4 regions of the Mesorhizobium sp. M0408 genome follow, and region 4 is predicted to be linked to each of the others. Evidence: predicted binding sites of a transcription regulator. Region 4 holds the regulator's gene; each other region holds the start of a gene.
The links. Region 4 encodes LexA, which represses DNA repair genes until DNA is damaged. Its sites were predicted from a motif close to TGTTCNNNNTGTGTTCNG; they were not measured.
Positions count from the first base shown of each region.

Region 1: the regulator LexA is predicted to act here: its motif matches at 2,293-2,310, upstream of dnaE (DNA polymerase III subunit alpha).
Region 2: the regulator LexA is predicted to act here: its motif matches at 2,300-2,317, upstream of NKI67_RS08010 (ImuA family protein).
Region 3: the regulator LexA is predicted to act here: its motif matches at 2,439-2,456, upstream of parE (DNA topoisomerase IV subunit B).

Region 1 is NZ_JAMYRO010000016.1:316-5,346, forward strand. Features, by position in the region: gene NKI67_RS19345 (acetyl-CoA carboxylase biotin carboxylase subunit) at 1-1,989, shown strand, start outside; gene dnaE (DNA polymerase III subunit alpha) at 2,576-5,031, shown strand, end outside.
Region 2 is NZ_JAMYRO010000005.1:188,089-193,119, reverse strand. Features, by position in the region: gene NKI67_RS08025 (metallopeptidase family protein) at 81-503, opposite strand; gene NKI67_RS08020 (hypothetical protein) at 691-1,524, shown strand; gene NKI67_RS08015 (hypothetical protein) at 1,571-2,083, opposite strand; gene NKI67_RS08010 (ImuA family protein) at 2,341-3,414, shown strand; gene NKI67_RS08005 (Y-family DNA polymerase) at 3,356-4,834, shown strand; gene NKI67_RS08000 (error-prone DNA polymerase) at 4,831-5,031, shown strand, end outside.
Region 3 is NZ_JAMYRO010000029.1:65,667-70,697, reverse strand. Features, by position in the region: gene gcvP (aminomethyl-transferring glycine dehydrogenase) at 1-1,011, shown strand, start outside; gene NKI67_RS27065 (GGDEF domain-containing protein) at 1,084-2,253, opposite strand; gene parE (DNA topoisomerase IV subunit B) at 2,527-4,578, shown strand; partial or broken gene NKI67_RS27055 (FUSC family protein) at 4,621-5,031, shown strand, end outside.
Region 4 is NZ_JAMYRO010000013.1:169,654-174,684, forward strand. Features, by position in the region: gene NKI67_RS17505 (hormone-sensitive lipase) at 1-445, opposite strand, end outside; gene kynU (kynureninase) at 542-1,789, opposite strand; gene lexA (transcriptional repressor LexA) at 2,237-2,971, shown strand; gene NKI67_RS17520 (ComEC/Rec2 family competence protein) at 2,965-5,031, opposite strand, start outside.

The DNA of each region.
Region 1 (5,031 bases), on a different contig from region 4:
AACCGTGGCGAGATCGCCTGCCGCGTGATCAAGACGGCGCGCAAGATGGGCATCGCCACCGTCGCGGTCTATTCCGACGCCGACCGCGACGCCGTGCATGTCGAAATGGCCGACGAGGCGGTGCATATCGGGCCTTCGCCGGCTGCGCAAAGTTATCTGGTCGCGGAAAAGATCATCGCCGCCTGCAAGGCGACAGGAGCAGAGGCCGTGCATCCCGGCTACGGTTTCCTGTCCGAGCAGGCATCCTTCTGCGAAGCGCTGGAGCAGGAAGGCATCGTCTTCATCGGCCCGAAGCCCAAGGCCATCAAGGCGATGGGCGACAAGATCGAATCGAAGAAGTTCGCCAACGCGGCCAAGGTATCGACGGTGCCCGGCTGGCTCGGCGTCGTCGAAAGCGCCGCCCATGCCGAAAGAATAGCCGGCGAAATCGGCTATCCCGTGATGATCAAGGCTTCGGCCGGCGGCGGCGGCAAGGGCATGCGCATCGCCTGGAGCAAGGCAGAGGTGCGCGACGGCTTCGACCGGGCGCGGTCGGAGGCCAAAAGCTCGTTCGGCGATGACCGCGTCTTCATCGAAAAATTCATCGTCGATCCGCGCCATATCGAAATCCAGGTGCTCGCCGACGCGCATGGCAACACGCTCTATCTCGGCGAGCGCGAATGCTCGATCCAGCGCCGCAACCAGAAGGTCGTGGAGGAGGCGCCGTCGCCGTTCCTCGACGCCAAGACCCGCAAAGCCATGGGCGAGCAGTCGGTGGCGCTGGCCAAGGCCGTCGACTACCAGAGCGCCGGCACGGTCGAGTTCATCGTCGACAGCGACAAAAACTTCTATTTCCTGGAAATGAACACGCGGCTGCAGGTCGAGCATCCGGTGACGGAGCTCGTCACCGGCATCGACCTGGTCGAGCAGATGATCCGCGTGGCGGCCGGCGAAAAGCTCGCCATCAAGCAGAGCGACGTCAAGCTGAACGGCTGGGCGGTGGAAAGCCGCCTCTATGCCGAAGACCCGTATCGCAACTTTCTGCCGTCGATCGGCCGGCTGACGAAATACCGGCCGCCGGAAGAGGGAAAATTCGGCGAAATCGTCATCCGCAACGATACCGGCGTCACCGAAGGCTCGGAAATCTCGATGTTCTACGACCCGATGGTCGCCAAGCTGTGCACTTGGGCGCCGACACGGCTGGCGGCGATCGACGCGATGTCGGAAGCGCTGGACAGTTTCGTCGTCGACGGCATCGAGCACAACATACCGTTCCTGGCGGCGCTGATGCAGCATCCGCGCTGGCGGGAAGGGCGGCTATCGACGGCGTTCATCGCCGAGGAATATCCCGACGGCTTCGCGCCCATTGTGCCGAACAGCGAAGAAAACGCGGTGCTGGCCGCGATCGTAACCGCGGTCGAACTGCTGCGCCGCGACCGGCTCGACCGGCTGGGCGGGCGGCTGGCGCCGCATTCGGGCGCCTTGAAACGCGATTGGGTGGTGAAGATCGGCCGGGATTATCTTTCGGTTGCCGTCGTCGAAGGCATGATTTCCATTCCGATCGAGCTCGACCTCACAATCGACGGCGGCAAACCGCTGACGGTGGCCTCCGACTGGCGGCCGGGCGATCTCATCTGGCGCGGCGCGGTCGGCGGCCGCAAGGTCGCGGCGCAAGTCAGGCCGGTGCTGAACGGGTTCCGCATCGCCTGGAAAGGCATCTCGGTGACAGCCCGCGCCATGCTGCCGCGCACCGCCGAGCTCGAAAGGCTGATGCCGGAAAAAGTGGCGCCGGATACCTCGAAGATGCTGCTTTGCCCGATGCCCGGCCTCGTCGTATCGATCGCCGTTGCCGAGGGGCAGGAGGTCAAGGCCGGCGAGACGCTTGCCGTGGTCGAGGCGATGAAGATGGAAAACGTGCTGCGCGCCGAGCGCGATCTCATCGTCTCGAAGCTCAACGCCAAGCCCGGCGACAGCCTTGCCGTCGACGCGGTGATCATGGAATTTGCGTGAGTACTGAAATCCGCCCTCGACGCCCGTCAGAAGTTGGCGGGACAGCGCCCCCCTCTGTCCTGCCGGACATCTCCCCCTCCAGGGGGGAGATTGGCAGCCTCGGCGCCACGCTCGCTCCTGCAACGTTGGAAATTGGCGAAAGCCGAGATGATGGCCAATCTCCCCACTAGAGGGGGAGATGTCCGGCAGGACAGAGGGGGGCGCGAAGGAACGCGACTTTGCAATTGGTTGAGCATGCTCGCTTGAGGAGGGACAAGGCGAGGCCGTGAGGAATTCGCACTTTTTTGCCGTCACAGCGTATTTTGTTCTTGCTTTGTGCCGGCAGCTATGCTACTAATTTGGCTATGGTGTTAATTGGCTCCAATGACCCGCCCGCTGTGGCGGGTTTTGTGTTTCCGACCTGAGGTTGGCGGGACAGCGCCCTCTCTGTCCTGCCGGACATCTCCCCCACGAGGGGGGAGATTGGCAGCTTCGGCGGTTGCTCTAAACTTCCAAAGCTCCAATCACTACCGCTGGACTCGTGTTACCCGGTGCCGGACAATACATCTTCATCGACTGAGTCCTTGTGAGGCGGCGCGAAAAAACCATGGCGGATGAAAGACTTCCACGCGATCCCTTGCTGCGCGAGGCCTATGCAAAGGCGTCGCGGGCGGAGGCGGCGGCGCGTCGGTTCATTCATCTGCGCGTGCATTCGGCCTATTCGCTGCTCGAAGGTGCCTTGCAGCTCGGCAAGATCGTCGGCCATGCGGTGCAGGACGAATGCCCGGCAATCGCCGTCACCGACACCAACAATCTGTTCGGCGCGCTGGAATTCGCCCAGAAGGCGGTAAAGGACGGCATCCAGCCGATCATCGGCTGCCAGATCGACCTCGCCTTTTCCGGCGAGGCGAGCGACAGCCAGCGCGACCGCAGGCGGCAAGGACCGGAGATGCGGCCGGTCGTCCTGATCGCCGCAACCGAGGCCGGCTACGGCAATCTGGTCAGGCTGGTCAGCCGCGTCTACCTCGAGACACCGCCCGGCGAAGCGGTGCATCTGACGAGCGAGATGCTGCAGGGCCACACCGACGGATTGATCTGCCTTACGGGCGGGCCGCGCGGTCCGATCGGCACTGCCTTGAAACAGGATCGCCGCGAACTCGCCGAGACCCGGCTCTCGGCGCTCAAGAGCCTGTTCGGCGACCGGCTCTATGTCGAGCTTGAGCGGGTCTCCGGCTACGACCGCGCCATCGAGCAGTCGTCGGTCGATCTCGCCTACCGCCACGATCTGCCGCTGGTTGCCACCAACGAGGCGTTTTTCTTCTCTCGTGAAGACTATGAGGCGCATGACGCCCTGATCGCCATCGCCGAAGGTTCCGTGGTTGCGGCCGACAATCGCCGCCGCCTTTCGCCCGACCACTTCCTGAGAAGCCAGGCCGATATGGCGAGGCTGTTCGCCGACCTGCCGGAAGCAATCGACAACACCGTCGAGATCGCGCTGCGCTGCTCGTATTACCCGAAGACCCGCAATCCGATTCTGCCGCGCTTTGCCGGCCGCGATGTCGCCGACGCCGATGCTGCGGTGAAGGCTGAGGCGCAGGAGCTTGCCAGGCAGGCGCATGAAGGGCTAGAGGCGCGGCTGGCGGCGCACGGGCCGACGCCCGGCTATACCGTCGAGCAATATCGCGAAAGGCTGGATTTCGAGCTCGGCGTCATCGAGAAGATGAAATATCCGGGCTATTTCCTGATCGTTGCCGACTTCATCAAATGGGCCAAGGCACAAGGGATTCCGGTCGGCCCGGGCCGCGGTTCGGGCGCCGGCTCGCTGGTCGCCTATGCCACGACCATCACCGACATCGACCCACTGCGTTTTTCGTTGCTGTTCGAGCGCTTCCTCAATCCCGACCGCGTGTCGATGCCCGACTTCGACATCGACTTCTGCCAGGACCGGCGCGAGGAAGTCATCCGCTACGTCCAACGGAAATACGGCCGCGACCAGGTTGGCCAGATCATCACCTTCGGCACGCTGCAGGCGCGCGCGGTGCTGCGCGACGTCGGCCGCGTGCTGCAGATGCCTTACGGGCAGGTCGACAAGCTGAGCAAGATGGTGCCGTCGAACCCGGCCAATCCGGTCAAGCTCGCCGACGCCATCGCCAACGAGCCGCGCTTTGCCGAAGAGGCGGAGCGTGAGCCGATCGTGCAGACGCTGCTCGATACGGCGCAGAAACTGGAAGGTCTTTATCGGCACGCCTCGACGCACGCCGCCGGCATCGTCATCGGCGACCGGCCGCTGTCGGAGCTGGTGCCGATGTACCGCGATCCGCGCTCGGACATGCCGGTCACGCAGTTCAACATGAAATATGTCGAGCAGGCCGGGCTGGTGAAATTCGACTTCCTTGGCCTGAAGACGCTGACGGTGCTGGACAGGGCCGTCAAGCTGATCCGCCGCCGCGGCATCGAGATCGATCTTGCCCACATTCCGCTCGACGACCCCGAAACCTACGCCATGCTGTCGCGCGGCGAGGTGGTCGGCGTGTTCCAGGTGGAAAGTGCCGGCATGCGCAAGGCGCTGATCGGCATGCGGCCCGACTGTATCGAGGACATTATCGCGCTGGTCGCGCTCTACCGGCCGGGGCCGATGGAGAACATACCGACCTACAACGCCAGAAAGCACGGCGAGGAGGAGATGGCGTCGATCCACCCGAAGATCGACCATCTCGTCAAGGAGACGCAAGGCGTCATCGTCTACCAGGAACAGGTGATGCAGATCGCGCAGGAGCTCTCCGGCTATTCGCTGGGCGAAGCCGATCTGCTGCGCCGCGCCATGGGCAAGAAGATCCGCGCCGAGATGGACAAGCAGCGCGAGCGCTTTGTTTCGGGCGCGGTCGAGCGCGGCGTCGGCAAGCCGCAAGCCGACTTCATCTTCGACCTGCTGGCAAAGTTTGCCGACTACGGTTTCAACAAATCGCATGCCGCCGCCTATGCCGTCGTCTCCTACCAGACCGCCTATCTGAAGGCGCATTACCCCGTCGAATTCCTGGCGGCATCGATGACGCTCGACATGGG
Region 2 (5,031 bases), on a different contig from region 4:
GCGTACTTTTGGGGACGTGAGCACCGGAAGCGCGGGAAGCCGCCGTTCGCAGGCCGGCATCACCTGAATATCAGCACATCCTACTCCGCTGCCTCTTCGATCTTCTCCATATCGTCGTCCGACAGGCCGAAATGGTGGCCGATCTCGTGGATCAGCACATGGGTGACGATGTCGCCCAGCGTTTCCTCGTTCTCGGCCCAGTAGTCGAGGATGGCGCGACGATAGAGCGTGATGCGGTTCGGCCCCTCGCCGGTCTGCGGATTCCAGCGCTCGGCGATGCCGCGCCCCTCGAACAGCCCCAATAGGTCGAAGGGCGTTTCCAGCGAAAGGTCGTCCATGATCTCGTCGGTCGGGAATTCGGCGATCTGAATGACGATCTCGCCGGTCAACTTGCGAAAGTCCTCCGGCAGATGGGCATAGGCCTCCAGCGCCAGGAGCTCGATTTCCTCCATCGTTGGCGAAAGCTGGTCGTGCCAGATGCGTGTTTGGTAGATGCGAGCCATGCTTTGTCCTTTGATCCCGGCATATAGGCTTTCAGGCCGGACTCGGCAAATGGAGGGGGTGTCACCTGTGCCTCAAGATCACAAGGAGGAATAATTCTCATTAAGGGATGGTATCGTGCTGATTTAGATTCCGAGTCGCGCAATCAAGGTAGTGGCAAGCCGCTACCGCCGGTGGAGCCTCTTCAACATGCTGGAACTAAATACCGCAAAGTTCTTCGACACCATCCAAGAGGTGCAGCGCGTCAGAACGTTTATTGAAACCGTCTTTGACGATGCGGGCAAAACCACCGAGGTTACGACAGCGAGAGACAACCTGCGGTCCAGTTTCGAAGAATTGACCGCAGCGACGACATTCATAGGTGCAGAAGTCGCAGCTATGGCGGCATCTAGGATGGCCGCTAGGCTCGCTGATGCTAATGAAAAGATAATGATGGACGAAATCGGGAGATGCATTTCAGACGTGCAGAGCCGCCTGCGAGATGAGTGTCAGCTCCTTTCGTTTATGATTCTAAATCGCAACCAAAAAACCTTGTTCCAGCCCGCGAATAAGTTAGTGGATGATTGGGATATAAATAGAATTTTCCATGACGCAGCGCGTGAGTTAGAGGAAGCTTGCAAATGTTTGGCTCTGCAAAGGCCTACTGCAGCCGTTTTCCACGCAATGAGGATGCTTGAAGTCGGCATAAGGAAGCTTGCAGATTTGCTTGATTTGCCCGATCAGACCAAACCTGGTGAGCGCAATTGGGGCACGATGCTAAAGACAATCAAAAGTCAAATTGAAGAAAAGTACCCTGCAAGAATGCCTAATTCCGAAGGAGCATCATTTGAAAGAATGTTTGCGTCCCTGGACGCTGTCAAGAATCCATGGCGAAATGGCACAATGCATGTCGAGTCATTTTATACCGACTCTGAAGCGCTACATATCGTGAGGTGTGTCGCATACTTCATGCAAACATTGGGGGTTCATTGTGCGCCCAATGAAGTAAGCATGCCGGAGCCAGACGGAGGTTTGGCTGAATAGGATAAATCTGCTCTGCTTCGTGGTTTCGCACCTCGTTTTGAACCGGCTATTTTGCCGGTGCGTTTGCCCAGCGCATCGCCCACAATAATAAGAAGCAGGCTAACCACGCGAGCGACGCCACTGCTAGCAGCCAAGCCACGTCCCTAGCCATGCGGCCGTATCGCTGCGAATACATGCCATCGATGGTTTGCTTGAAGTACCCGCTGGCTACCGAAAAGTCTGCGTCACTCAGGCCCGCCGCATTGCAAAAATAGACCTCGCGATACGTCAAACCCAAAGGCCTCCCTGGAAACTTTGCAAGTGCTTCTAGGCCGCATCGCTCGTCGTATCTCTTCAGTTCATAATTCGTGCCTGATCCGATGACGGGCAAAAACTCCATTACCATGATCGCTTTTCCAGTAGGCGATTGAATGTCGATCCCAGCGTCGGCACCTTGCGTATATCCGTACCAATTCTTTGGCGGGAAGTAGTCAATTGAAAAATACCAGAACCCAAGTGCGGCGGCATTGAACGCGATAAATAACAATAAGAACCAACGGCTCGATCGCGTCTTCCACATGTTCACCCCCATTGCACGTCGCACAATTGCCCGTCTTCAAGCGCGGCACAAGCGGGGGACCCCGCGTTCGCCTTATGGATTGGGAAGAGACACGTGACCGCATTCTTTGTGCGATACCGGCGTTGAGCAAGCGCACGATATCAAGGTGTGTGCTCAGGGCAGGAATAAATTCCCCATGACTCTGCTTGACTCTTCGGGCGTCCTCTGGAATCTATATGGAACATAACAGGAACAATTGTGAGTGGAAGCTGACCGTCATGGCGACAAGCGCCGTGGCGCGGGAGACTGTTTTTGCCCTGCGCCGCCAGATCGCGAAGATCGAAGGGACCTTGCCCGAGCGCCTGGAGGCGCCGGCCAGTTCGTCGTTTGACGCGGATGTCCCTCGTCAGAGTCTGACACCCTCTCGGCATCCGACACCCGCTCGGAATCTGACCATTGTCCGGCGCGGCCTCGCCGTGGCGCCGCCCGATGCGTTTTTGCGCACCGGCGCCGAGCGCCTCGATGCTGCGCTGAGCGGCGGCCTGCCGAAGGCGGCGGTGAGCGAGTTTCATGGCGCCGCGACCCGCGATGCCGGGGCCGTTGCCGGTTTTGCCTTGTCGCTCGTCAGCCTGATCCTCAGCCAGGGACCGCGATTGCCGGTGCTGTGGATCGGCACATCCGAGGTTTTCCGCGAGGCCGGCTTTCCCTATGCCAGGGGGCTTCACGCCTTCTTCGGCATCGAGCCGAAGCAATTGCTGTTTTCCGAGGCGCCAAGGCTGCTCGATGCGCTGTGGATCGCCGAGGAGGCTGCCCGGATGACGGCGCTGGCCGCCGTCATCCTCGAAATCCGCGGCAGCCCGCAGCGGCTTGACCTCACCGCGACGCGGCGGCTGCACGCCCGCGCGCAGAGTGCGGGCCGGCCGCTGTTCCTGCTGCGCCAGGCCGGCGAGCCCGAACCGACGGCAGCGCCCGTCCGCCTCATCCTGTCGGCGGCACCGGCGGCAACGCGTAAGACGCTTGCCGGGCCGCTCGCCGGCTCGATCGGCCGGCCCGCCTTCACCGTCGCCATCGGCAAGAGCCGCACGGCCTTGCCCGGAAAATTCACACTGGAGTGGAACCCCGATGAACGCATATTCGAAGAAAGACGGGGCGAGCAAGGAAGGTCTCAGGAATGGCCCCCAGAACGGCCAAAGAATCCTATCCCTGTGGTTTCCGCATCTCGCCGCCGAGAGGATCCTGCGGCAGCGTCTGGGGCGGTCCTGGCGTTCCCGGCCGTCGGATCACCTGCCGCTGGTGATCAGCCATCGCCAAGGGAACACCCAGCGCATCGCCGCCCTCGACGAACGGGCTGAGGCGCTTAATCTGAAGCGCGGCATGGGCATAGCCGACGCACGCGCCATGCATCCCTCGATCGACATCGTGGAGGCCGATCCGGAGGCCGACCGGCGCCTGCTCGAAGGCCTCGCCGACTGGTGCGACCGCTATACCCCGCTGGTGGCGCTTGACGGGACCGACGGCCTCTATCTCGACGTCACCGGCTGCACCCATCTTTTCGGCGGCGAACGCTCGATGCTGGACGATATCCTGTCGCGTTTTTTCCATCAGGGCTTCGATGTCCGCGCCGGGCTTGCCGCCACGCCTGGTGCTGCCTGGGCGGCGGCGCGGTTTGCCGGTGACCGCATCGTGCCCGATGGCGAGGAGGAAGCGCTTCTCGTGCCCTTGCCGCTGGCGGCGCTGCGCATCGACCCGGAGGTACGCGCCAGCCTCGAAAGCGTCGGCCTGCGCACGGCGGGCGCCGTCATGGCGGCACCGCGCGCGCCGCTGGCCCGCCGCTTCGGCGCATCGCTGCTCTTGCGCCTCGACCAGGCGCTTGGCCGCCTCGAGGAGGCCGTGTCGCCGCGCCTGCCGGTGGCACCGCTTTCGGTCGAGCGTCACCTTGCCGAGCCGATCATGCTGACCGAAGACATCGAGCGGCTGACCGGCATGCTGGCGACCACCTTGAAGAGCGACCTCGAGCGTCGCGGCGAGGGCGCAAGGCGGCTGGCGCTGCTGCTTTTCCGCGTCGATGGCGGCGTCAGCCGCATCGCCGTCGGCACCTCGCGGCCCTTGCGTGAGCCGCTGCTGATCCAGAAATTGTTCCACGAACGGCTTGCCGCGCTCGAACAGGATATCGACGCCGGCTATGGCTTCGATCTCGTGCGCCTCTCGGTGCTGACCGCCGCCGCCTTCGATATGCAGCAGGCCGACCTTGCCGGCGAAACGAGCGACGACGGCGCCGATATCGCGCTTTTTGCCGACCGCATTCGCGCCCGGCTCGGCGAAGGCGCGGTCTTGAAGCCGGTCGCCGTCGAGAGCCATCTGCCGGAGCGCGCCGTCGCCACCCTCCCCTTCACGGAGGCGCCGCAGAGAAGCTCGCCGCCGAAGCAGCCGGACAAGGTGAAGGATGCTCCCACGACCGTCTTCCAGCCGGAACGGCCGATCCGGCTTTTCCGTTCGCCCGAGCCGATCGAGGTGCCGGCCACCGAAATGCCGGAAGGCCCGCCTTTGAACTTCCGCTGGCGGCGCGCGCTCTACCGGGGCGCGCGCGCCGAAGGGCCGGAGCGCATCGCGCCGGAATGGTGGCGAGGGGCGCCGGGACGAGAAGATGAGCCAACCCGGGATTATTTCCGCATCGAGGATGCCGACGGCCGCCGTTACTGGCTCTACCGCCAGGGTCTTTACGGCGCCTCGCTGCCTTCGCCGCGCTGGTTCATGCATGGGATCTTCGCATGAATGCGCTGACGGCCATTCCCTATGCCGAATTCGGCATCCAGTCGAACTTCTCGTTTCTGCGCGGTGCCTCGAAACCGGAGGAGCTGGTGGTCGCGGCAAAATTCCTGGGGTTTTCGGCGATCGGTCTCGCCGACCGCAACACGGTGGCGGGCGTGGTGCGCGCCTGGCAGCAGGCCAAGGTGGAGGGTGCTTCCTAT
Region 3 (5,031 bases), on a different contig from region 4:
TGCACCGAGGACGGCAATATCGACATGGAAGACCTGCAGGCCAAGGCGGCCGAGCATGCGCACAATCTCGCGGCGCTGATGTTCACCTACCCTTCGACGCATGGCGTCTTCGAGGAAGGCGCGCGCGATCTCTGTGCGCTGGTCCACAGCCATGGCGGCCAGGTCTATTTCGACGGCGCCAACCTCAACGCGCTGGTCGGCCTCGCCCGTCCCGGCGATATCGGCGCCGATGTCTGCCACATGAACCTGCACAAGACCTTCTGCATCCCGCATGGCGGCGGCGGCCCCGGTGTCGGCCCGATCGGCGTCAAGGCGCACCTGAAGCCATATCTGCCCGGCCACATCACCGAAGGCTCGGCCCATGCCGTGGCGGCGGCACCGTTCGGCAGTGCCTCCATCCTGCCGATCACCTGGATGTATATCCGCATGATGGGCGCTTCCGGCCTGAAGCAGGCGACCGAGACGGCGATCATCTCCGCCAACTATGTGGCGACGCGGCTCGGCGAGCATTTCCCCCTGCTTTACAAAGGGCGCAACGGACGCGTTGCGCATGAATGCATCATCGACACCCGCGTGCTCAAAGACAGCGCCGGCATCAGCGTCGACGATATCGCCAAGCGGCTGATCGACTATGGCTTCCATGCACCGACCATGTCGTTCCCTGTAGCCGGCACACTAATGGTGGAGCCGACCGAGTCCGAGCCCAAGCGCGAGCTGGATCGCTTCTGCGAGGCAATGATCGCCATAGCCGGCGAGGCAGCCAAGGTGGCGAAGGGCGAATGGCCGTTGGCCGACAATCCTCTAGTCAATGCGCCGCACACCGCCGCCGAGGCGTTGGCCGGTCAGTGGACCCATCCCTATTCGCGCCTGGAGGCGGCCTACCCCGCCGGCGATGCCGACACGGCGGCAAAATACTGGCCGCCGGTGTCACGCATCGACAATGTCGCCGGCGACCGCAACCTTGTCTGCTCCTGCCCGCCGCTGTCGGAATATCTGGGTGCGGCGGAATAGATCATGATCCCGAAAAGTGGAATCCGGTTTTCGGACAAGATCATGGGTCTAACAAGCAGATAGAAACCTCAATCAGGCAGAACGCAAGGCCGGCCCGTCGGCCTTGCTCGCCCGGTCCCGAACGACGACGCGATTTCGCCCGGCGCGCTTTGCCGCATAGAGTGCTGCGTCGGCTTCGGCCAGCACATCGTCGAGACCGGTGCCGTTTGTTCCGCCAAAGCCGATGCCGCCGCTGACTGTGCTTCGCAACGGACCGAGTTGGGTGGCCACGACTTCCGTGCCGAAGGCGACGCTGATCTTGCTCGCAATGTCATAGGCCTTCTCTTCCGTCATCCGCGACATGACGAGCACGAATTCCTCGCCGCCCAGTCGGAAGGCGTCGACGCCGGTTCTGGCGTACTTCCTGATGACGCCGGCGAAGCGGCGCAGGACCTGGTCGCCGACCGGGTGACCGAATACGTCGTTCGTCCTCTTGAAATGGTCGAGGTCGAACATGGCGACGGACATGAACGGGCCGAAGACCCGCTCGCCGTAGAGTGCCGTCAACGCCCGCCGATTCATCAGCCCGGTCAATGGATCGGTCATCGTCTCGGCCTTCAATTCGATTTGCGCCTGCAAATGGTGCAGGGAGAGCGTCAATGCGCCGAGCCCGGTCATGCAGGCGACGGCCACGACGGAATTCACCCGCTCGGCCCAATTGTCGGGCGCGACACCCAGCACCCATTGGCCCTTGACCAGCAGGACCGCGCCGCAAAGTCCGAACGACAGGGCACAGACGCCGCTCAGGAACGAGACGACCAGCAATATCCGGCGATCGTGACCACCCTCAATCCAGAACATCGCCCCGATAAGCGAGAGCAGCGCCGTTACCGTCGCGTAGGTGACAATGAAGCCGACACCATCAAACCCGAGATACGTCGCACCCGCGCAAACAGCCATCGCAGCCAAGGTCGGCAAGATGGCCCGCCTGTAGTCGCGCATGCTGAGATATTGCATGGCCGACAGGCAGAGAATCAGGAAGCCGAGGCTGAGAAGCACAAGCACGATCTGGCAAAGCCAGGCGCTTGGATCCCTGGTGTAATGCCAGAACAACACGACATGTGCGACCAGCACGAGAATGCCGCAGGCCACCGTCAGCACAAAGCGTGCCTGTGGCGCGCTGAACCAGATCGCAAACATGGTGATGCTAAGGCACGTGCCCGACAGCGCCGCCGCGAGCAAGAGCGAACTGTAATCCAACATGCTTAAGCGACAGCCTCTTGAGGGTTCCACTGCATTCTAGGTCAGCGACAGTTCGCGGATATCGTTTTTCAGCCAACCTTGCGGCGTAACCTTCGGACAAGGTTTACAAAGCGTCGATGCTCCAGGCTTCGACCCCATTTCCGCCGCTTGGCTGTCGAATGGTTTTGCAGTAAGAGGCTCTATCCTCGAACGTAACAGGAACCTCCGTCGCCTGCCCGCGAAAAGCGTGGCAGTATCGGATGGTGATTCGCAGCATCGGAATCCAGGATCGGCATGGACGACAATAACGATCTTTTCGCCAAATTCGACAAGCAGCCGCAACCGGCTCGCGCCGCCGCGCGCCCGGCCGACCCGCTGGTGCAGGCGGCGAAGCGGCCGGCGCCCCGCGACGCCAGCGAGAGCTACAGTGCCGCCGATATCGAAGTGCTGGAGGGGCTGGAGCCGGTGCGCCGCCGCCCAGGCATGTACATTGGCGGCACCGACGACAAGGCGATGCACCATCTGTTCGCCGAGGTCATCGACAATTCGATGGACGAGGCGGTCGCCGGCCATGCGACCTTCATCGATGTCGAGCTTTCCGCCGACGGATACCTGTCCGTAACCGACAACGGCCGCGGCATTCCGGTCGATCCGCACCCGAAATTCAAGAAGCCGGCGCTCGAACTCATCATGACGACGCTGCATTCAGGCGGCAAGTTCGACAGCAAGGTTTACGAGACGTCCGGCGGCCTGCACGGTGTCGGCGTTTCCGTGGTCAACGCGCTGTCCGACCATCTCGAGGTCGAGGTCGCGATTGGGCGCAAGCTCTATCGCCAGCGCTTCTCGCGAGGCGTTCCGGTGACCGGCCTGGAGCAGCTCGGCGAGGTGCACAACCGCCGCGGCACGAAGATCCGCTTCCATCCAGACGAGCAGATTTTCGGCAAGGGTGCTGCTTTCGAGCCGGCGCGGCTCTACCGCATGGCGCGGTCAAAGGCCTACCTGTTCGGCGGTGTCGAAATCCGCTGGACCTGCGATCCCTCGCTGATCAAGGAAAAGGACACGACGCCGGCCAAGGCAGAATTCCATTTTCCGGGCGGCCTCAAGGATTATCTGAAAGCCTCGCTCGGCGACGAATTCCAGGTGACCCGTGAAATGTTTGCCGGCAAGAGCGAGAAGCAGGGCGGTCACGGTTCGCTCGAATGGGCGGTGACCTGGTTCGGCGGCGACGGTTTTATCAATTCCTATTGCAACACCATCCCGACCGCGGAGGGCGGCACGCATGAGGCCGGCTTCCGCAACGTCCTGACGCGCGGCTTGCGCGCTTATGCCGACCTGGTCGGCAACAAGCGCGCCTCGATCGTCACTTCCGAGGATGTGATGATCTCGGCGGCGGGCATGCTGTCGGTGTTCATCCGCGAACCGGAATTCGTCGGCCAGACCAAGGACAGGTTGGCGACGATCGAGGCGATCCGCATCGTCGAAAGCGCTATCCGCGACCCGTTCGACCATTGGCTGGCCGACAATCCGCAGGAAGCTTCGAAACTGCTCGAATGGGTGATCGCGCGCGCCGACGAGCGGGTGCGCCGCCGCCAGGAAAAGGAAGTGTCGCGCAAGAGTGCGGTGCGCAAGCTGCGCCTGCCCGGCAAGCTCGCCGACTGCACGCAGAATGCCGCCGCCGGTGCCGAGCTGTTCATCGTCGAGGGCGATTCGGCCGGCGGTTCGGCAAAGCAGGCGCGCGACCGCGCCAGCCAGGCGGTGCTGCCCCTGCGCGGCAAGATCCTCAACGTCGCCAGCGCCGGCAACGACAAGCTTGCCGCCAACCAGCAGATATCCGACCTCATCCAGGCGCTTGGCTGCGGCACGCGCTCGAGATACCGCGACGAAGACCTGCGCTACGACCGGGTCATCATCATGACCGATGCCGACGTCGACGGCGCCCATATCGCCTCGCTGCTGATCACCTTTTTCTACCAGGAGATGCCAAGCCTGGTCCGCGGCGGCCATCTCTATCTGGCGGTGCCGCCGCTCTATTCGATCCGGCAAGGCGGCAAGGTCGCCTATGCCCGCAACGACGCGCACAAGGACGAACTCCTGCGCACCGAATTCACCGGGCGCGGCAAGGTCGAAATCGGCCGCTTCAAGGGGCTGGGCGAAATGATGGCCGCCCAGCTCAAGGAAACCACCATGGACCCGAAAAAGCGCACGCTGCTGCGGGTCGACGTTATCGATGCCGAGGCGGCGACCAAGGATGCGGTCGACGCATTGATGGGGACCAAGCCCGAGGCCCGTTTCCGGTTCATCCAGGAACGCGCGGAATTCGCCGAGACGGAAGTGCTGGATATCTGAGCTCCCGCCGCTAGCTTGGCCTTCTGAGCTGGAGACGAGCACTTGACCTGGGCGCGGCTGAAGGACGATATCGGCACGCGGATCGATGGCCTGACGCGGCCGACGCGCTCGGACTGGATCTTTGCCCTGCGCACCGTTTCGGCCGGCCTCATCGCGATTTTGGCCGCCTATGCGCTGAAGCTCGACCACCCGCAATGGGCGATGATGACGGTGTTCATCGTCGCACAGCCGGTCGCCGGCATGGTGCTGGCGAAGGGGTTTTATCGTCTCCTCGGCACGCTTGCCGGCGCGCTGCGGCGATCGGCATTACCACTGTTTTCGATGCCAACCCGTGGTTGCTGGTTGCAGTTCTTGCCGTCTGGACCGGCATCTGCTCGCTGGTCTCGTCGCTGCTACGCAATCCGGAAGCCTATGGCGCGGCGCTTGCCGGCTACACCGCGATGATCATAGGCC
Region 4 (5,031 bases):
GATGGCCGCCGGCCGAGTGTCCGGTCAGCATCAGCGGCCCTGGAACCATCGCCGCCGCCTTGCCGATCGCCGCGCCGACTTCCTTGACGATGCCGCCAATGCGTATCTGCGGACAGAGCGTGTAGGACGGCATCGCCACCGCATAGCCGCGATCAACAGGGCCAGTGGCAAGATGCGACCAGAAACTCTTGTCGAATGCCATCCAGTAGCCGCCATGAACGAACACCACGAGTCCCTTGGGCTTGATGGCCGGCAGGAAAAGATCGAGCCGGTTGCGTGGGTTGTCGCCATAGGCCATGTCGAGCCGCGCCCTGCCCTCGGTCGAAAGCACGTCGCGGAAAACCCGCGCGGGCTCGATCCAGGCCGCCGGCCAGCGATCGCTGCCGGCTATGTTGGCGCCGTTGGCATAGGCGTTGTCCCAATCGGCAATGTGACGTTCGAACACCCTGCGCCCTCCCTGGCAATATAGCCTTGCAACGTAGCCGTGAGCATCGCGCGGCGCGTCGTCGCCAGCCTCACGATTCCAGCTCTCGCATCAATCTCAAGTGACAGCCGCCTTGATGGCGAAGCGCGCTTCCTTCCACGCACCGGTGCGCAGGATGTCCTCAAGCACTTCGACGGCCTGCCAGACATCGGCATAGCCGACATAGAGCGGGGTGAAGCCGAAGCGCATGGTCGATGGCGCGCGAAAATCGCCGATCACGCCACGTTCGATCAGCGCGCGCATGACCTGGTAGCCATGCTCATGCATGAATGAAATCTGGCTGCCGCGTTTTTCCCCATCGCGCGTGCTTTCGAGCGTGAGCCCGTAAGTGCCGCACTTTGCCTCGACAAGCTCGATGAACAGATCCGCCAGTGCGATGCTCTTCTTGCGCACCGCCGTCATGTCGACATCGTTCCAGATGTCGAGCGCGCCCTTCAGCGTGCGCATCGACAGGACCGGCTGCGTGCCGCACAGAAACCGGCGGATGCCGGTGCCGGCCGCATAGCCTGGCTCGAAGGCGAAGGGCCGTGCATGGCCCCACCAGCCGGTGAGCGGCTGCTGGATGTCGGAAAGATGCCGCTCAGCCGCATAGATGAAGGCAGGCGCGCCCGGGCCGCCATTCAGATATTTGTAGGTGCAGCCAACGGCAAAATCGGCGTTTGCCTTGTCGAGTTCGACTGGCATCGCGCCGGCGGTGTGGCAGAGATCCCAGACGATCATCGCCCCGGCTTCCTGAGCCCTGCGCGTCAGCGCCGGCATGTCGCGCAGTTCGCCCGACTTATAGTTGACGTGGTTGACCAGCACCACGGCGGTGCGTTCGTCGATCAGCTCTTCGATGGTCGGCGCGTCGACCCCCGAGAGGCGCAGCAGCGTATCTTTTCGCGTCGAAACCACACCCTCGGCCATGTAGAGGTCCGTCGGAAAACTATCGCCCTCGGCGACGATGACCTGCCGCTCCGGTCGCATGGCCATGGCGGCGTGCAGCAGCTTGTAGATGTTGACCGATGTCGTGTCGCAGACCACCGTCTGGCCGGCCGCGGCACCGATCAGGCGCCCGAGCTGGTCGCCAAGTTCAAGCGGCATGTTGAACCAGCCGGCCGTGTTCCATGCGCGGATGAGATCATGCGACCATTCTTCGGTCGCGGCCTTGTGCAGTTCATCGAAAGCGGCACGTGAAGCAGCTCCTAGCGAATTGCCGTCGAGATAGATCACTCCTTGCGGCAACACAAAGCGGTCGCGCATCGCGCGCAACGGATCCGCGGCATCCATCGCCTTTATGGCCACGAGATCGGGAATTCCTGTCATGATTTGTCTGCTCCCCCAAGATCCAACGCAACGCCGGACACGCATCGACTGTTCTTCCATTACCTGGTTGCGCGCAGCAAGGCTCCACCGGCGAGAAGCAGCCTGACCAGGCGGTGGAAACCGGGACTTAACCCGAGGTTGGCGTTTTGAATTCGTTTCGTTCACGGTGCATTGACCAAACCGCACAGTCGATACGGGTTCAATTCCGTGCCTTTTGCCGACCGACGGCCGATGCCAGTGCCGCCTTCTAGGAGGCCAGAAGGGCGCAAACGAAAGCAGAATCAAGGCGATGAGGCTCGCGGCGGTGAAAATGCGGTACGCCGGTAGGGGACGTCGTTTGTTTCCCGAGCCTTAACGCATTCATTAAACTTTAAACAGTTGCGGAACACAACTGGAACAGATAGTGTTTGTTCTGGGTTTGTTTTTCTGATTCTGTTGGGGGTCGCTATGCTGACACGCAAACAACACGAACTGCTTATGTTCATCCACGAAAGGTTGAAGGAAAGCGGTATCCCGCCTTCATTCGACGAGATGAAGGAAGCGCTCGATCTGGCTTCCAAATCCGGAATCCACCGGCTGATTACGGCGCTGGAGGAGCGCGGCTTCATTCGCCGTTTGCCCAACCGGGCCCGTGCGCTGGAGGTGCTACGCCTGCCTGACTCGATCGCCCCCGGCCTCAATGCGGCACGCAAGTTCTCGCCGAGTGTCATCCAGGGCAGCCTTGGGCAAGGCGCCCCTCGGCAGGGCAAGCCGACATCGTCGCGTGTCCCTGCAGCCGGCAATGACGACGATGTCGTCGCCGCCGTTTCGATCCCGGTAATGGGCCGCATCGCGGCCGGTGTGCCGATCGATGCCATCCAGCACCAGACGCATTCGATTTCGGTGCCGCCGGATATGATCATGGGCGGCGAGCATTATGCGCTCGAGGTCAAAGGCGATTCGATGATCGAGGCTGGCATTTTCGACGGCGACACGGTGATCATCCGCAATGCCGATACGGCGAGCCCCGGTGAGATCGTGGTGGCACTGGTCGACGAGGAGGAAGCGACGCTGAAGCGGTTCCGCCGCAAGGGCGCCTCGATCGCCCTGGAAGCCGCCAATCCGGCCTACGAGACGCGCATCTTCGGACCAGACAGGGTCAAGGTGCAGGGCAAGCTCGTCGGACTGATCCGCCGCTACTGAGCTCCGCCCTTGGCGCCGGCTTTGGGGTTGTCGGCCCTGCGGTATGGCGGCAGGCCCCGTGCCGCGCGTGAAAATTTCCGCTGCACGTGCCAGGGCCGGTATGATTTTTCGACGGCGAAGCGGATCTCGGCGCGTGTTGCCGCTTGTGGATCGAAATAGACGGCGGCACTTCCCGCGCGCGCCAGTTGCCGTTTGGTGACGACGAGGACCAGCCGGTCGTAGTAGCAGGGGTTATGGGCGGTGGCGTCGTCGATGACGATCAAGCTGGCAAAGGCGCAGGCTGGCCGCGCAGTATCGCGGTCCTTGGCTTGCGCGATGATCGCGCCGGATGGATGCATGGCAAGGCAGAGGCCGTCCGTGCAAATGAACGGCATGCCCGGCGGTAGGTCGGCCGGATCGGCAATGTCGAATTGCGGGTCGTTCTTTCCAGGCGTTTCCGGCGCGACGATGGCCTCTGATGTGAGCGCGCGTTTCCAGTTGTCGATGGTGAACTCATTCGGGCGTGCCCGGTTGACCGCGAGTTCACCGCTGCCGATCGGCAGCGCGACCAGCCGCGCGTCCTCCGAGACCAATACGTCGGGTATGCGTGTCTGCGTTGTCGTCAGCAAGCCGGCGAGCGCAAAAGGAAGTGCCGCCAGCCGCAACCAGGTCGTCGCCATGCTGGCAATGACGAGGGCGATCGTCACCAGAAGGACGGATCTCAGCGAAATCAGCCCGACCGCATCGATCGGCGAGCGCTCCGAGATCCACCCGGACAGGGCGATCATCGCCGTCAGCCCCTTGCCCATGACATAGAGGAAAGGGCCATCCGCACCGAACGGCATCGCCAGCGCGCTGAGAACGGCGAAGGGCATGACGACCAGTGAGACGATGGGCATGATGGCCAGATTGGCGAACAGGCTGAGCGGCGCCACGCGCTGGAAATGCCATATGGCGAAAAGCGCCGTGGCGCTCCCTGCAATGATCGAGGTCATCGCCAGACCGCACATGCCCAACAGGACCTTTCGAGTGGCAAAGCGTAGCGGCGACCGCCGCGGTGGCGGCGTGGTGGCCCTGCCGGCGCGGTAATCGGACCAGCCTGCATAGGCGCCGACAAGGGCCGCCGTCGCGGCGAAGGACATCTGGAAACTCGGACCGACCACCTCGTGCGGCGACACCAGGATGACCGCGATGGCCGAGATCGCCAGGTTGCGCATGGTGAGCGCGGCCCGGTCGAACAGCACGGCGATAAGCATCACCGCCAGCATGATGAAGCTGCGTTCGGCCGCAACGACAATGCCGGAAAAGACGAGGTAGGCCGCAATCGAAAAAAGCGCGGCGGCCGCGGCATATTTCTTGACCGGCCGTCGCGATGAGAAATCGGGAAACAGCGCAAAGGCACCCCGCAGCAGCGCCATGATGGTGCCGGCGACCAACGCCATATGCAGCCCCGAGATGGAGATGATGTGGTAGATGCCGGTGCGCCGCATCGCTTCGTTGATCTCCTCGGGAATGCCGGCGCGCACGCCGACGATCAGCGCAGCAGCAATCTCGCCCTCGGCACCGCCGATGCGGCTGCGGATATGGTCGGCGATCGATTCGCGCGCGTCTTCGATCGCGGAAGAAAGCTGCGCGGCAAGCGGCATGCTGCCCGACGACACGACTTTCGGATTGCCGAGAAAAAAGCCGCTGCCGCCGATACCGGCGAAATAGCTGTCGAAGGAGAAATCATAGCTGTCGGGCCGCACCGGGCCGGTCGGCGGCAGCAGCCGCACATAGCCGGTGATCTCGGAACCGGCGGTCAGCTCAGCCGGTATCTTCATCGCCGAAACGCGGACCCGTTCCGGCATGTAGCGCAGTGTCGGCCTGGCCGTTGAGATCACATCGATTGTCAGCCTGATGCGGCCGCTCGCCATGGGCTCGTACGATACGACGCGACCCGTCAGCCGCGTCGAGATTTCGGAGCCGAGCATATGCGTTCCGACACGCCATGTCTCGAACTTGGCGGCAAGTACGCCAAGCGCGCAGAGCAGCGCCACCATGAAGCACAGGCGCGTCCTGGGCCATGACCGCGAGACGAC